Regions from separate parts of the Kosakonia sp. Marseille-Q7440 genome, predicted to be linked through region 2. Evidence: predicted binding sites of a transcription regulator. Region 2 holds the regulator's gene; each other region holds the start of a gene.
The links. Region 2 encodes LexA, which represses DNA repair genes until DNA is damaged. Its sites were predicted from a motif close to TNCTGTATGTACATACAGNA; they were not measured.
Positions count from the first base shown of each region.

Region 1: a site for LexA is predicted at 1,144-1,163, ahead of umuD (translesion error-prone DNA polymerase V autoproteolytic subunit). Genes of this name have one in related genera too.
Region 3: a site for LexA is predicted at 2,744-2,763, ahead of ACWPW2_RS06385 (DNA translocase FtsK 4TM domain-containing protein). Genes of this name have one in related genera too.

Region 1 is NZ_CBCPLT010000003.1:86,612-91,265, reverse strand. Features, by position in the region: gene umuC (translesion error-prone DNA polymerase V subunit UmuC) at 1-689, opposite strand, end outside; gene umuD (translesion error-prone DNA polymerase V autoproteolytic subunit) at 677-1,120, opposite strand; gene parM (plasmid segregation protein ParM domain-containing protein) at 1,354-2,325, shown strand; gene ACWPW2_RS21775 (plasmid partitioning/stability family protein) at 2,328-3,002, shown strand; gene ACWPW2_RS21770 (hypothetical protein) at 3,012-3,275, shown strand; gene ACWPW2_RS21765 (hypothetical protein) at 3,349-3,933, opposite strand; gene ACWPW2_RS21760 (hypothetical protein) at 3,933-4,079, opposite strand; gene ACWPW2_RS21755 (hypothetical protein) at 4,087-4,654, opposite strand, start outside.
Region 2 is NZ_CBCPLT010000001.1:86,334-90,987, reverse strand. Features, by position in the region: gene traF (conjugal transfer protein TraF) at 1-373, opposite strand, end outside; gene zur (zinc uptake transcriptional repressor Zur) at 704-1,219, shown strand; gene ACWPW2_RS00405 (CsbD family protein) at 1,475-1,684, opposite strand; gene dinF (MATE family efflux transporter DinF) at 1,818-3,152, opposite strand; gene lexA (transcriptional repressor LexA) at 3,228-3,842, opposite strand; gene ACWPW2_RS00390 (diacylglycerol kinase) at 3,951-4,319, opposite strand; gene plsB (glycerol-3-phosphate 1-O-acyltransferase PlsB) at 4,452-4,654, shown strand, end outside.
Region 3 is NZ_CBCPLT010000001.1:1,397,739-1,402,392, reverse strand. Features, by position in the region: gene ACWPW2_RS06385 (DNA translocase FtsK 4TM domain-containing protein) at 1-2,681, opposite strand, end outside; gene lrp (leucine-responsive transcriptional regulator Lrp) at 2,802-3,296, opposite strand; gene trxB (thioredoxin-disulfide reductase) at 3,847-4,654, shown strand, end outside.

The DNA.
Region 1 (4,654 bases), on a different contig from region 2:
AGTTCCCGCACGGTGCGCTCAAGCACCACACTGAAATTCTTCCGGATGAAGGCCGGGTTTGTGCGGGCCAGCTGCAGGGCCGTGGTGATCCCCATTGTGTTCAGGGTGCGCGCAATACGGCTGCCGACGCCCCAGAGCTCCTGGACAGGCTGCAGGGCGAGCAGTTTTTCCGTCCGGGCAGGGTTGCCTGGTGTCAGGGCCAGCACACCCCGGAAGGCAGGCCACTCCTTGGAGGCCCACTGCGCGGATTTGGCCAGCGTTTTGGTCGGTCCCATCCCGACGCCGATGGTGAGCCGGGTGCAGGCCTGAACGTGCGCGCGTAGCTGCGCCCCGAAATTTTCATAGCTGACGGCCGTTTCCAGCCCCCGCAGATCGAGAAACATCTCGTCGATGGAGTACTGCTCAACGCGTGGCGCCATCTCCTCGAGGCAGGACATGACCCGGTTACTCATACTCGCGTAAAGCTCATAGTTACTTGAAAATACGTGTATTTTCTCTGTGAAGGTTTGTTCGCGGATTTTAAACCACGGATCGCCCATTTTTATGCCCAGGCGTTTTGCCTCCGGGGACCGGGCGATGCAGCATCCGTCATTGTTGGAAAGCACCACCACCGGACAGCCCTTCAGGTCGGGGCGAAAGACCTTCTCGCAGGAGGCATAGAACGAGTTGACGTCAGCTAGTCCAAACATTTCATCACCTCGCGGGTGCGGTGGATGATGTGAGTGACCACGCCGAAAATCTGCAGCTCATCCGGATCGGGATAAATGGGCGGGAACGCGGGATTCATGGGCTGCAGACACAGTCTTGGCCGTGTCATCAACCGCTTTACGGTGAATTCGGCCCCCATACCGGCCACGACGATATCGCCGTGCTCCGGCTTCATGGCGCTGTCGACAACCAGCAGGTCCCCGTTAAAGAGGAAACCATCCCGCATGCTGTCGCCGTGAGCGCGCAGATAGTAGGTCGCGCTGCGGTGCCGTATGCAGTACTCATTGAGATCCAGCTCCTTTTCCACATAGTCCTGGGCGGGAGACGGAAAACCACAGGGCACCATCTCCAGAAACAGCGGCAGAGCCAGGGCCTGCGCGCTTTCGGTCGGGGTCAGCATTATCAGAACCATAACGCCACTCCTTGTTATTAATATACTGTATGTATAAACAGTATATTTACCGGTTTACGAAATGCGCAAGGTGAATTGCCATCCGGACCGCCGGAGTGATGTTAAACGGACAGAAATAAATCAAAAAGATAATAAAGTGCATATTAAAATACTCAATATGAGTATTTATTATTGCATTTTATTTTATGGTGATTATGATATTCTCAAATTGAGAACAATAAAGGATGCAATAGATGAATATCAACTGTGACGACGGTTCCACCAACGTTAAACTGGCCTGGTTTGATGCTGACGGCCTGAAGACGCACCTGTCTGCCAATTCATTCCGTCATGGCTGGAAAGTGGCCGATTTTGGCGCAAACGCGTTCAATTACCAGATTGGAACCCTGAAATATACCTGGGACAGCGTCAGCCGTGACGTCATGCCGACCACCAATGTGGAATACCAGTATGGCGATCTTAACCTGCTGGCTGTTCACCATGCATTGCTGAACAGCGGTCTGGAGCCACAGGACGTGACGGTGACAGTAACCCTCCCGCTGAGTGAATATTACGATCAGGACTGCCAGAAGAACGAAACCAACATCCGCCGTAAGCGTGAGAACCTGCTGCGCGATATCACGGTGAACAAGCGGGAACGCTTTGTCATCACCGACGTCATTGTGATGCCTGAATCCCTGCCGGCGGCCTACACCCGGTTGTCGGAGCTGAAGCCAGGTATATCCGAGACCACGCTCATCATAGATCTGGGGGGAACAACGCTGGATGCCGGTGTGATTGTGGGGCAGTTTGATGATATCAGCGCCGTGCATGGTAATCCTCAAGTCGGGGTGTCGATGGTCACGCGGGCGGCACAGGCAGCGCTGCGCGCAGCAGACAGTGAAACCAGCCCCCTGGTGGCTGACAGTGTGGTCCGTCACCGGAAAGATCGTGCATTTCTGAACCGCATCATTAATGATGGGAGCAGGATTAATTATGTTACTGACAAAATTGAAGAAGCTATCGACACCCTGAGTGCCAAAGTGGTCAGCGAACTGGCCGGCTACCGGAATGTGAACCGCATTTTCCTGGTCGGCGGCGGGGCTGAACTGATTGAGCCTGCTGTACGCAGGGCATGGCCGCTGGCCGCTGAGCGTATTGAAGTGATCAGCGATCCGCAGATGGCGCTCGCAAGGGAGATAGCCCGTTATCAACGTGAGGGCTGACCGTGCCTGCAGGCAAATACTCCTTTTATCTCCACACTGACGACCGCACTGACATGCTGGCCGCCGGCACGCTGGAAACCATATCACAGCCGCTGCGGGGAGATTTTCTCCGCACGGCCGCCGCTGCCGGCAGCGTGCTGTATCACGCCGATAATCGTCTCCCCGCTCTGGTGACAGAGCTTTTTGACGGAAGGCTGCGCTATGGTCAGCTGGCCAGCCTGCTGGCGGCGTTATCGGGGGAGTATCAGACCGGTGCAGCACCGGAGCCGCAGGGACTGCCTGCCGTGACGGGATCGCAGGCTGACTGTAGCGGTAATGCTGGCCGCAGACGTTTTACGCTTCATCTGACGTATTCTCAGGAATCCCGGCGCGTTGCTGACCTGCTTGAAGGCACCACATCCCGGCAGCGTGGCGTGCTGCTGCGTAACCTGATCATTGCCGGTTTCGCCCTGCACACGCTCGATGCCCGCCTCCCGCGCCTGCTGACCAGTATGCCGGTTCCGCCGGACAGCATTCCTGCGCTCCGGGCGCTCGCCGGGCAGATTGCCGGTGTGACCGCGCCCGATCAGGACGCACGTTCAGAGCCTGTGCAGTCTGCCGGCAGTGCGGACGTCAGCGATGCGCAGCCGGCAGCACCGGTGTCAGCTGTCCGTGACAATATGAAAAAACTCTTTTAGACAGGTGGCATGATGGGACGTATTAAACAGAAAGCGGAAGGCGTGACGACGGACCTGCTGCGCCGCGCAGGTGTTCCGGAACAGCAGCTACATGTCCGGATGCGTAAAACCGGTCGCGGTTTTTTGCTGGCCAGTATCCTCTTCATCATCCCGCTGGTTGCGCTGGATAATGTGCCGGTCGCCGCAAAGGTGGGGCTGCAGATTATCTATGGCCTGATGGTCATCGTGGGCGTCCTGCTGGCGTTTGACGAAGAAAAGCCGCCCCGTCGGTGATAAAACCCCTGTTCCCCTGAACCCGCTCCGGCGGGTTTTTTTAATACTCACAGGCACCTACGCCCTAAGGCATTCAGTCATAGTTATCAGTATTTTTTTTAAGAAGTAAAAGGGCTTCATCCATCAGATCTTTTTGAAAGTTAACTCTGCGCAAAAACTCAATAAAAGAATCTGTCTCAAATCGGTTAAAACCGTTATCCAGCCCATCGAGTAGCCCTGTGAGCTGTGATTGCGTAAGCCGCGCCAGAAAGGCTCGTGCTCTGATTTCAGGAACAGGACGTGAACCGTGGCAAGCTGGACACAGTGCGCGAAACGCACTCAATGGATATTCCCACGGCTCGTAACCCAGTCTTATGGTCGTATAGTAGCAGTGATGTGCCTCGAGGCGTGCATCTGCTCCACAATCCTCACATCGGTGTCCCGCTTCGTTCTTAACCAGAGCTGCTTTTCTTAACCACCTTGGATCGTGAAGTTTGGCTGTGTAGGAACCGCGCAATCTGCGATAGTCATAATTTTCGGTAGGGTAAAAGCCAAGACTCCAGCTATAACCCAATTCATACCAGAAGCCAAACGACTCAACCAAATCCTCTAGTTCGGTTGTGTCATGACCGTGGTTTAACAGACTAAATAACCCGCTTCCATCGATAACTAAAACCATTAATGCATCGTTGTGAAGTTTTCCCCGCGTTCATTCCATTCTTTATTAGTTAAAAAAGTAGCGTCGTTAAACATGCTTTCTTTGATAGCCCATTCTTTAAGGGCTTGTTTCATTCTCTCTAAATTCTTAAACATATCTGAAATCATAATTACATTAATTTCCCGATATTATTATATAGCCTTCAGTGCTTAAAAAAGGAACCTCGCCGGCATGGCAGATTAAATTATTTTTCTCAATGTTATTAGAACCGGTGTACGTTTCATCCAAAGATGTAACGCATGCCTTTATCGAAAGTTCTGGTATTTCCCGGCAGGTGTCAGAAATAATGTTTGTGATGTTATAAACGCATTTATAAATATCGAAGCCAGGGTAGTATCTTTTGTCTTTTTGAATGATGCACTTTTCCTTAGAGAGGAAGGAGTCATTTTGCGAGATGTATTCGAAGTTATCAATGAACTCAGATATTATTTCAATTTCGATTTGCCAGTTAGGTCTCTTTTTTAAATTTATAATTGCTTTTGCAATCACAAATAAAGGCAGGATTATCATTTCTGTATGACTAAGTGAAAATTCATTCCTGGCATTGAAAACTCTGAATTCATCAACATCACCAACATGGTGATGATAGTTTCTGATCATCCTCAGTAATTTAAACTCAGGGTAATGCGAAATGCTTTTGCCAAACTGTTGACGCAATCGGTCCTGTAGTGAGTGTAAGTTA
Region 2 (4,654 bases):
TTGCCTGCGCGGTTTTGCCACGCAGCTTAACCAGCTCGTCACCCAAATCTTTGGCCGCATTCTGGAATTGATCGATGGTGCCAAACGGGTTGGTAATAATATCCCGCGCCGTCAGATTATCGACGACATCTTTATACTGATCGACTTTGTCATTGATGTAATCAATTTCGTCGCGCAGATTGTCCTTATCTGAAATTTGTGCCTGTACGCTTGGCAGAATAATGGTGACATCATCTTCCGGTTGCCCCTTCGCCAGCAACGCCGGGTTGATCAGTGCTCCACTGCCATAGTTTGCCGATGCGACGCCCGTTCCACCCATTGCATCGTTACGCGCTTCTGCCCATGTATTGGCTGCTCCCGCCTGATTTGCCATAAAAAAGGAGACAGCAATGGCGACCACCGAAAGTTTCGCATTTATTTTCACAGTATGTTCTCGTAGCCAGATGAGTATTTAAGCCTGTTAGTTTGCGCACAAACAGGAATTTATATTGCTGTGAATAACAGTAGAAAAAGGCACTACCTCTTCCGAACGCTCAGGGCGGCCGGTTCATATTTATAGTGATGGCACTCACTATTTATAGAAGAGGAAAACCGTTTCGGGAAGGAAAGTTCCGAAAGTGTCTTTAAAGTTGGCGGTCTCGGCGTTTCAGGCAGGACATGGTAAAGTGTGAAGCTTCATCTTTTCACCAACCCGAGAGCGCCTATGGATAAGACCACTTCGCAAGAGATGTTAGTGCAGGCTGAAAAGCTGTGCGCGCAGCGCAACGTGCGCCTGACTCCACAGCGTCTGGAAGTTTTACGTTTGCTGAGCCTGCAAAAGAGCGCCATCAGCGCCTACGATCTGCTCGACCTGCTGCGGGAAAGCGAACCCCAGGCGAAGCCGCCCACGGTTTATCGCGCGCTCGATTTTCTGCTTGAGCAGGGTTTTGTGCACAAGGTGGAGTCCACGAACAGTTACGTGCTGTGCCATCTCTTCGATCAGCCGACGCACACTTCTGCGATGTTTATCTGCGACCGCTGCGGCGCGGTTAAAGAGGAGCAGGCGGAAGGCGTGGAAGATATTATGCACGCGCTGGCAGCGAAGATGGGCTTTGCCCTGCGCCATAACGTGATTGAAGCCCACGGTTTATGCGCTGCCTGCGTGGAAGTCGAAGCCTGCCGTCATCACGACCATTGCCAGCACGATCACAGCCTGCAGGTGAAGAAGAAACCGCGTTAGAGATTTTTACTTTTCTTTTTCTGTTTCTGTTTCTGTTTCTGTTTCTGTTTCAGAAAGTAATCCCAAAAGATTTCGCGTTTTAGCAAGGCGGCAAATGAGTGAATCATAGGGAGCATACATAAGTATGTGACCTATGTGAGCGAATGCAGCCAACGCCGATAAAACGTGAAAGATGAAGGGATTAGGGAGGTACATCCTTGTACCTACGGGCAGGGTAGCCTGTGAGGGTTAATACACTTGAGGGGGAAGTGTTGGCTACCAGCGGTATTCGTTACGAGTTTCCCAATCCGTAACTTCCTTCTCCGCTTCGTCTTTCGCGTAACCGTAACGCTCCTGGATTTTACCTACCAGCTGGTCACGTTTACCTTCAATGACGGTCATGTCGTCATCGGTCAATTTGCCCCATTTCTCTTTAACAGTGCCTTTAAACTGTTTCCAGTTACCGCCGACTTCGTCTTTGTTCATAATTGACTCCTTATCGTTCGGTTAAAATGACGTTCTTGCGTGCTGAACGTATTAATTATTGTAGATAAGGATTCGGCGTTCGGTTTTTTATTCGGAATCTTTAACCATAGATGCCAGACGAAGCCGCAGATCTTCATGCATTGTCGGCATTGGCAAACCAGCTGCCGTTGCGCCAGTGATGACGCCAGATCAGCGCCAGCGTAATGCCGCGCAGCGCAAGGAAAACGCCCAGAGAGAGCCATAAACCGTGGTTGCCAAGCCACGGCACCGTCAGCAGGGTCAGGCCAAAACCGGCAGCGGCAACCGCCATACTGTTACGCATTTCAGCCGCGCGCGTTGCACCCACAAACATGCCGTCGAGCAAATAGCACCACACCCCCACCAGCGGCAGTACCACCTGCCAGATGAGATAGTGTCCGGCAACCGCCTGCAGTTCAGGAATGGAGGTCAGTAGCGCAATAATCGTGCTGCCCGCCAGCGCGTAGCTAAGGGCAAAAGCGAGCGCCACAAACCCTGCCTGCCGACAGGCCGCGCGCCAGACGTGCAGCAACTGGCTGCTATCGCGCGCGCCGTAAGCCTGGCCGGAGTGGGCTTCAACGGCATAGGCAAAGCCGTCCAGCGCGTAGGCGGTAAAAGTGAGGAACATCATCAGCACCGCGTTGGCGGCGACCGTTTCGCTGCCAAGACGCGCACCCAGCACGGTGATGGATCCAAAGCAGAGTTGCAGCAGCAGCGAGCGCAGCATGATATCGCGATTGAGCGCCAGCAAACGGCGAACGCCGCCGCGCCAGGCGGATTTCAGCATCACGAGCGAGATAGCCTGTCGGCGTAAAACCTGCCACACCATCAACAAGCCGATAAAGAAGGTGACATATTCCGCGATAACCGTGGCGAGCGCAGCGCCCTGCACATTCATATGCAGGCCCATCACCAGCCAGAGATCGAGAACGATATTGAAGAGGTTGCCGACCACCAGCAGTATCACCGGTGCACGGGCATACTGCACGCCGAGCAGCCAGCCAAGCAGCACCATATTGCCCAGCGAGGCGGGCGCGCTAAGCCAGCGAATGGCAAGGAAGCGCCGGGCCTGCTCCAGCACCGCCTCGCTGCCGCCGGTAATATGCAGCGCCAGGTCGATAAGCGGCGTGCGTAACAGCGCAATGACAACCCCTGCGCCGAGCGCCAGCAGCAGAGGCTGGACGAGCGCACGTGAGAGTGCAGAAGGATTTTTCGCACCAAATGCCTGGGCGGTCAGCCCGGTGGTGCTCATACGCAGAAACAGCAGCAGCATAAAGAGGAAGCTGGTTGCCGTTGCGCCAATCGCCACGCCGCCAAGGTAGACGGGACTATCCAGATGACCAATCACCGCCGTATCAACTAATCCCAGCAGGGGAACGGTGATATTGGATAAAATCATCGGCAGCGCAAGCCGCCACAAAGCTTTATCGGATGCGGTTAACAGCGGCATAGCGTAAGCGTCGTTAAAGGTAGGAAGCGTGGCGCTGCGGCGCGTAACAGGGCGCCACAGCAGAGAAAAGAGGCGTTACAGCCATTCACCGTTACGGATCACGCCGACTGCCAGCCCTTCAATGGTGAAGTTCTGCTTGCGCAGATCGACCACAATCGGGGAAAAGTCGCTGTTTTCTGCCAGCAGCTCAACGGTATTGCCATGTTTTTTCAGGCGCTTCACCGTCACTTCATCTTCGATACGGGCCACGATAACCTGGCCATTACGCGCATCCTGGGTTTTATGCACCGCCAGCAGATCGCCGTCCATAATACCGATATCTTTCATCGACATCCCGCTAACGCGCAGCAGGAAGTCAGCATGCGGTTTAAAGAGATTCGGATCGACCTGATAGTGGCTTTCGATATGCTGCTGTGCCAGCAGCGGCTCACCCGCAGCGACGCGACCGATCAGCGGCAGACCAATATCGTTCTCTTCTTCCAGAAGCAGGCGCAGACCGCGCGATGCACCAGATACGATTTCGATCACCCCTTTGCGCGCCAGCGCTTTAAGGTGTTCTTCGGCTGCATTTGGGGAACGGAACCCCAATTGCTGTGCGATTTCCGCACGCGTCGGTGGCATACCGGTTTGGGTGATGCGATCGCGAATCAGATCGAACACCTCTTGCTGCCTGGCCGTTAATGCTTTCATCCCGCCCCCTGGGTGTATATACAGTTATGCTGTGAGTATATACAGTCAACGGCGATTTTGAAACCACATTTAAGCAAAAATCCAGAGTGTTATAGAATTATGGAAACGCTATCGAAAATGTGACCAAAGAAGCGAGACCCAGGTAAAGACCGCCAGTAAGATTGTCATCAGCACCGCTGCCGAGCCCATATCTTTTGCCCGGCCGGAAAGCTCATGGAACTCAGAGCCGATACGGTCCACAACCGCTTCGATAGCGCTGTTGAGGATTTCGACAATCATCACCAGCGTGACCGAGCCAATAAGCAGGACGCGAGTGATGACATCAATATCCAAAAATGCAGCGATAATAATAGCCAGGACAACGGCGACGCCCTCCTGGCGAAATGCAGCTTCATTAATCCAGGCTGCGCGGACGCCTTTCCACGAATATCCTGCGGCTTTAATGATCCGGATAAAACCGGTGGTATTATTGGCCATGAAAAGAACCTTTTTAACTATTAAGCGTCAATGAGTAGTGGTACACGCAGCGGTACCACAGAAATTATGCGTGCTTTCTGATATTCTTGCGGCGCAATGGCACTATTAATAACCAGAGGCTTTACACCCTTTATGTCCGGCTGGCCACGAATTTACTACAAATTACTGAACTTACCATTAAGCGTGCTGGTAAAAAGTAAATCGATCCCCGCAGAACCTGCACAGGAACTGGGGCTCGACACATCACGTCCTATTATGTACGTGCTGCCTTACAACTCAAAGGCTGACTTAATGACCTTGCGCGAGCAGTGCCTGGTGCATGAATTACCCGATCC
Region 3 (4,654 bases), 1.3 Mb from region 2:
TCGAGCGACGGCAGCGGCGTGGTCGGTTTCTGCACCGGACGGCTGTCGCCGTTACGCATCAACAGCGGATGGATCAGGCTCTCCTGCGGCTGAGGAGCAGATTGCTGCTGCGGCTGCTGATAATGCTGTTGCGGCTGCTGAACGGGCTGACCATAGGCAGGCGGCTGCACCGGCTGCGCGGCGGGCTGCTGATAGTGCTGCTGCGGCTGCTGGGCAGGCTGGCCATAGGCAGGCGGCTGAACCGGCTGCGCGGCGGGCTGCTGATAGTGCTGCTGCGGCTGCTGGGCAGGTTGACCATAGGCAGGCGGTTGAACCGGCTGTGCGGCAGGCTGTTGATAGTGCTGCTGCGGCTGCTGGGCAGGCTGACCATAGGCAGGCGGCTGAACCGGCTGCGCGGCAGGCTGCTGATAGTGCTGCTGCGGCTGCTGGGCAGGCTGCTGGTACTGAGGCTGTGCAGCGGCTTGTGGCTGCGGCGTGAACAGCGGTGCGGTTGCGCGCTCAACAGGGGCCGTGTTCATCGGCGAGACGTCGGCATCTTCCGGCGTATAGGCCTGCTGCTCACCGCCGTAGCGCTGCTGCTGAGATGCGGCGAACTGGCGAGCCAGCTCCGCCTCTTCAGCTTCGGCTTCATTAAACTCAGGCTGAGGAGCGTCAAACTGCGGCGTTTCATGCTGATACTCTTCACCGTAGCGATCGTGCTGCGTGGCGGCGAACTGACGCGCCAGCTCGTTTTGCTGGAGCATATCAGCATCATCATCAGAGAGATGTTGATCTGGCTGACGCACCTCATCTTCGCGCGCGCGCTCTTCAGCCATGCGCTGCGAAGGCAGTTTAATGCCATAGGAGGCCAGCTCACGACGCGTCGGCACCCGCACGCGGTTAGGACGCGGCAGCTGCGGGCCAATGCCCTCTTTTACCTGCGGGCGCGGCGCGCCACCGGCGAGACCAAACACCGGCGCGCTGGCTGCTGCTGCAGCGGCAGTTGAAGCAGCCTGAGCGGCAGTGGGCAGAACGCTCTCAGCCGCAGGCGCAATGGCCGGATCCACAGCAGGTGGAGCAGGCATCGACGGCGCGGCTGGTCGGGCTACCGGCTCTGGCTCGGCAGGCTCCGGAATAGGCTGATACCAGGCGGCCAGCTGCTCACGCTCACGCGCACGTTTCTCTTCCACTTCTTCAAAGTAGTAGAGCGGCGGACGGGTATGCTTCGTCTCTTCCACGGCAGGTTCAGGTTCAATAACCGGATCCGGCGCGGGGGCGATTTGCGGTTCAGGCTGCCACTGCTGGGCAGCAGGCTGCGGCTGCCAGTAGACCTCTTCCTGCTGCGGCTGCGGCGTTACCGGCGCATCTGGCGTCCACGGCTCTTCCGCGATTGGCTGCTGCCACTCTGGAACGGCCTGCGGCTGGTAAGCAGCCGTTTCGTCATAATGCGCTGGCTGCTGATAAGCGGCCGGGGAATCACCCTGCATCGGTGCTTGATATACAGCTTGTTGATCGGGGTGCATCGGCGGTTGATAACCGGCCTGCGGATCGCCATGCATTGGCGCCTGATAAGCGGCCTGTTGTTCGGGGTGCACAGGGGGCTGATAGGCGGCCTGTTGATTAGGATAGCCTGGTGCCTGCTGCGCATGCTGCCATTCAGCGGGCTGCGGCGTTTGCATAACCGGCTCCGTCGGCGCAGCGAAGCTTTGCGCAGCAACGGTTGTCGCAACGGCAGCCGCCGCAACGGGTTCAGTCACGCTGCGACCATTAAGCAGCGGATCGTACTCCTGCTCAACTTCCGTCGCGCGATGTCCCGAGAAGAGCACATCGTCTGGCTGCGCAGGCACACCGCGCGCGCTGTAGGCGATCTCCTCGTCATCATCCATCCGCTTGCCGGAGAAGAGCGCTTCGTCGGTTTTGCGCCCCATCGGGTTGGCGAACTTCTCAGCAATGCGTTTACGGCGCGCCAGCGCACCGCGCAGAATGCGGGCGCGGCGGGATTCGCGAGGCGCATCGCTTGCCTCGTCCTCGTCATACTCATCCTCTTCTTCATACTCTTCATCATCAACCCATGTGTCATCGCGACGGGTGCGGTTGGTGGCAAAGGTGAGAATATTGAGAATAACGCTGCCAATTTTTTCAGCGATGGTGACCCATGACCAGCCGGTAAAGAGCGTCAGCCCGGCGGCCCAGATGCAGAGCAGCGCAAGCGTTCCGCCGCTGCTGCGCAGCAACGGCTGCAGCGTGGTGCTGAGCAGGCTGCCGATCACGCCGCCCGAGGCGAAATACCAGATATCATCCGCGTTGATCGCCGCCAGCCCGCAGGAGGTGAGGATCAGCGCCAGCGCGCCAATCAGGCGTAGCGAGACGGCGAAATAGTCGATGTAATCTTCAGTGGCGCGATGACGCCAGGCAAACCAACAGCCGCCGATAATAATGACCGGAATGGTGTAGGCCATAATGCCAAAGATGAAAAACAGGGTATCCGCCAGCCATGCGCCGGGCACGCCGCCAAGATTGTGGATCGGCTCATGCCATGCGGTCTGCGACCAGCTTGGATCGGATGGGTTAAAGCTGAGAAGCGCCGCCATCAGCCAGATGGCAGAAAGGGAAACGAGGATCAGCAACGCTTCGAGGAGTCGGCGTCCGCTGCTTAGCTTGTTAAAAGTGACTTCTTTGTCTTCGGTGTATTCCTGGCTCAAGACAGGCTCTCCAGGTCCTTGATGCTAAAACGGACAACAGCGCCGGGTCTCCCCGGCACTGTTGCTGTATGGATTAACAGGAGTGTAATCAAAAAACAGCGATTGTGCACCTGTTCCGTATTAGCGCGTCTTAATAACCAGACGATTACTCTGTTTGACCTCTTCCATCACCACATAGGTGCGGGTGTCATTTACGCCTGGCAGGCGTAACAGCGTTTCGCCCAGCAGTTTGCGGTAGGCCGACATATCCGGTACGCGCGTTTTCAACAAGTAGTCGAAATCACCAGAAACCAGATGACACTCCTGAATTTCTTCAAGTTTTTGTACTGCAGCGTTGAATTGTTCAAACACATCAGGTGCGCCACGATTCAGAGTAATCTCAACGAAGACCAGCAGTGATGCATCCAGATAATGCGGGTTAAGCAGCGCCGTATAGCCCTGAATAAACCCCTGCCTTTCCAGCCTGCGCACGCGCTCAAGGCACGGCGTTGGCGAAAGCCCTACTCGTTTAGAAAGCTCGACGTTGGAAATACGCCCATCTTTTTGCAGTTCATTTAAAATATTGCGGTCAATGCGGTCGAGATCTTTGCCAGGGCGCTTCTTGCTATCTACCATTATTATTGTCTCTCTGTATTCCTTCCCTACTCCTGTCTTGACCCTGTGCACTTCACTGTTCAGGATCTTTGCCCGTCGTATTGTGCCGCGCGCCAGCATGCTGACCGTTGCATAATCCCAGGGGCTGTGTTGAGAAGACCGGTGCCTGCGGCAGCTATCGATATCACGGATGGCGTCTGTCCACGCCATGCGTAGATTTCGCTAGCCCGGTAAAATGGCATTTACATGCGTAAACGTGCGTTACGCGCGAAATACTGCTTTTTTTCTTCCTTTGATGTTTTCGCAAAAGCGCAGGGGATTGTCAAAGCAAAACATCTTTTTTTAGTACAACATGCCAGATATTCATCAAGGTCGATTCCTTATCCTCATTTATTCATCTTATAACTGCCTTTTTCTCAGTAGAAGTTGTTATGTTTTCGGCCTAAATCATTGCCCCGCCATCGGTCCTTTCTATCACACACATCGTTAACAAAATCGCTACGCCCTTTTTTTACGCCCGCAAATTCCCTACAATCCAGCCCAATGTCTGCCAAACAATAATGAGGATCTCATGGGGACGGCCAAACACAGTAAGCTGCTTATCCTTGGTTCAGGCCCTGCCGGTTATACCGCAGCGGTCTATGCTGCGCGTGCAAACCTGCAGCCGGTGCTGATCACCGGTATGGAAAAAGGCGGTCAGCTCACCACCACCACCGAAGTGGAAAACTGGCCGGGCGACCCGCACGATCTGACCGGCCCGGGTCTGATGGAGCGCATGCATGAACATGCGACCAAATTTGATACTGAAATCATTTTTGACCATATCAACAGCGTCGATTTACAGAACCGTCCGTTCCGCCTGATTGGCGATAGCGCCGAGTACACCTGTGATGCGCTGATCATCGCCACCGGCGCCTCCGCGCGCTATTTAGGCCTCGCCTCCGAAGAAGCCTATAAAGGCCGTGGTGTCTCTGCCTGCGCCACTTGCGACGGTTTCTTCTACCGCAACCAGAAAGTCGCGGTTATCGGCGGCGGCAACACCGCAGTTGAAGAAGCGCTCTATCTGGCGAATATCGCCTCTGAAGTGCACCTGATCCACCGCCGCGATACCTTCCGCGCGGAGAAGATCCTGATCAAGCGTCTGATGGATAAAGTTGAGAGCGGCAATATCGTGCTGCATACGCACCGTACGCTGGAAGAGGTGACGGGCGATCAGATGGGCGTTAGCGGTCTGCGCCTGCGCGATACGCAAAACGCGGATAATATCGAGTCGCTGGACGTTGCCGGTCTGTTTGTCGCTATCGGCCATAGCCCGAACACCGCGATCTTTGACGGTCAGCTTGAGCTGGAAAACGGCTACATCAAGGTGCAGTCCGGTA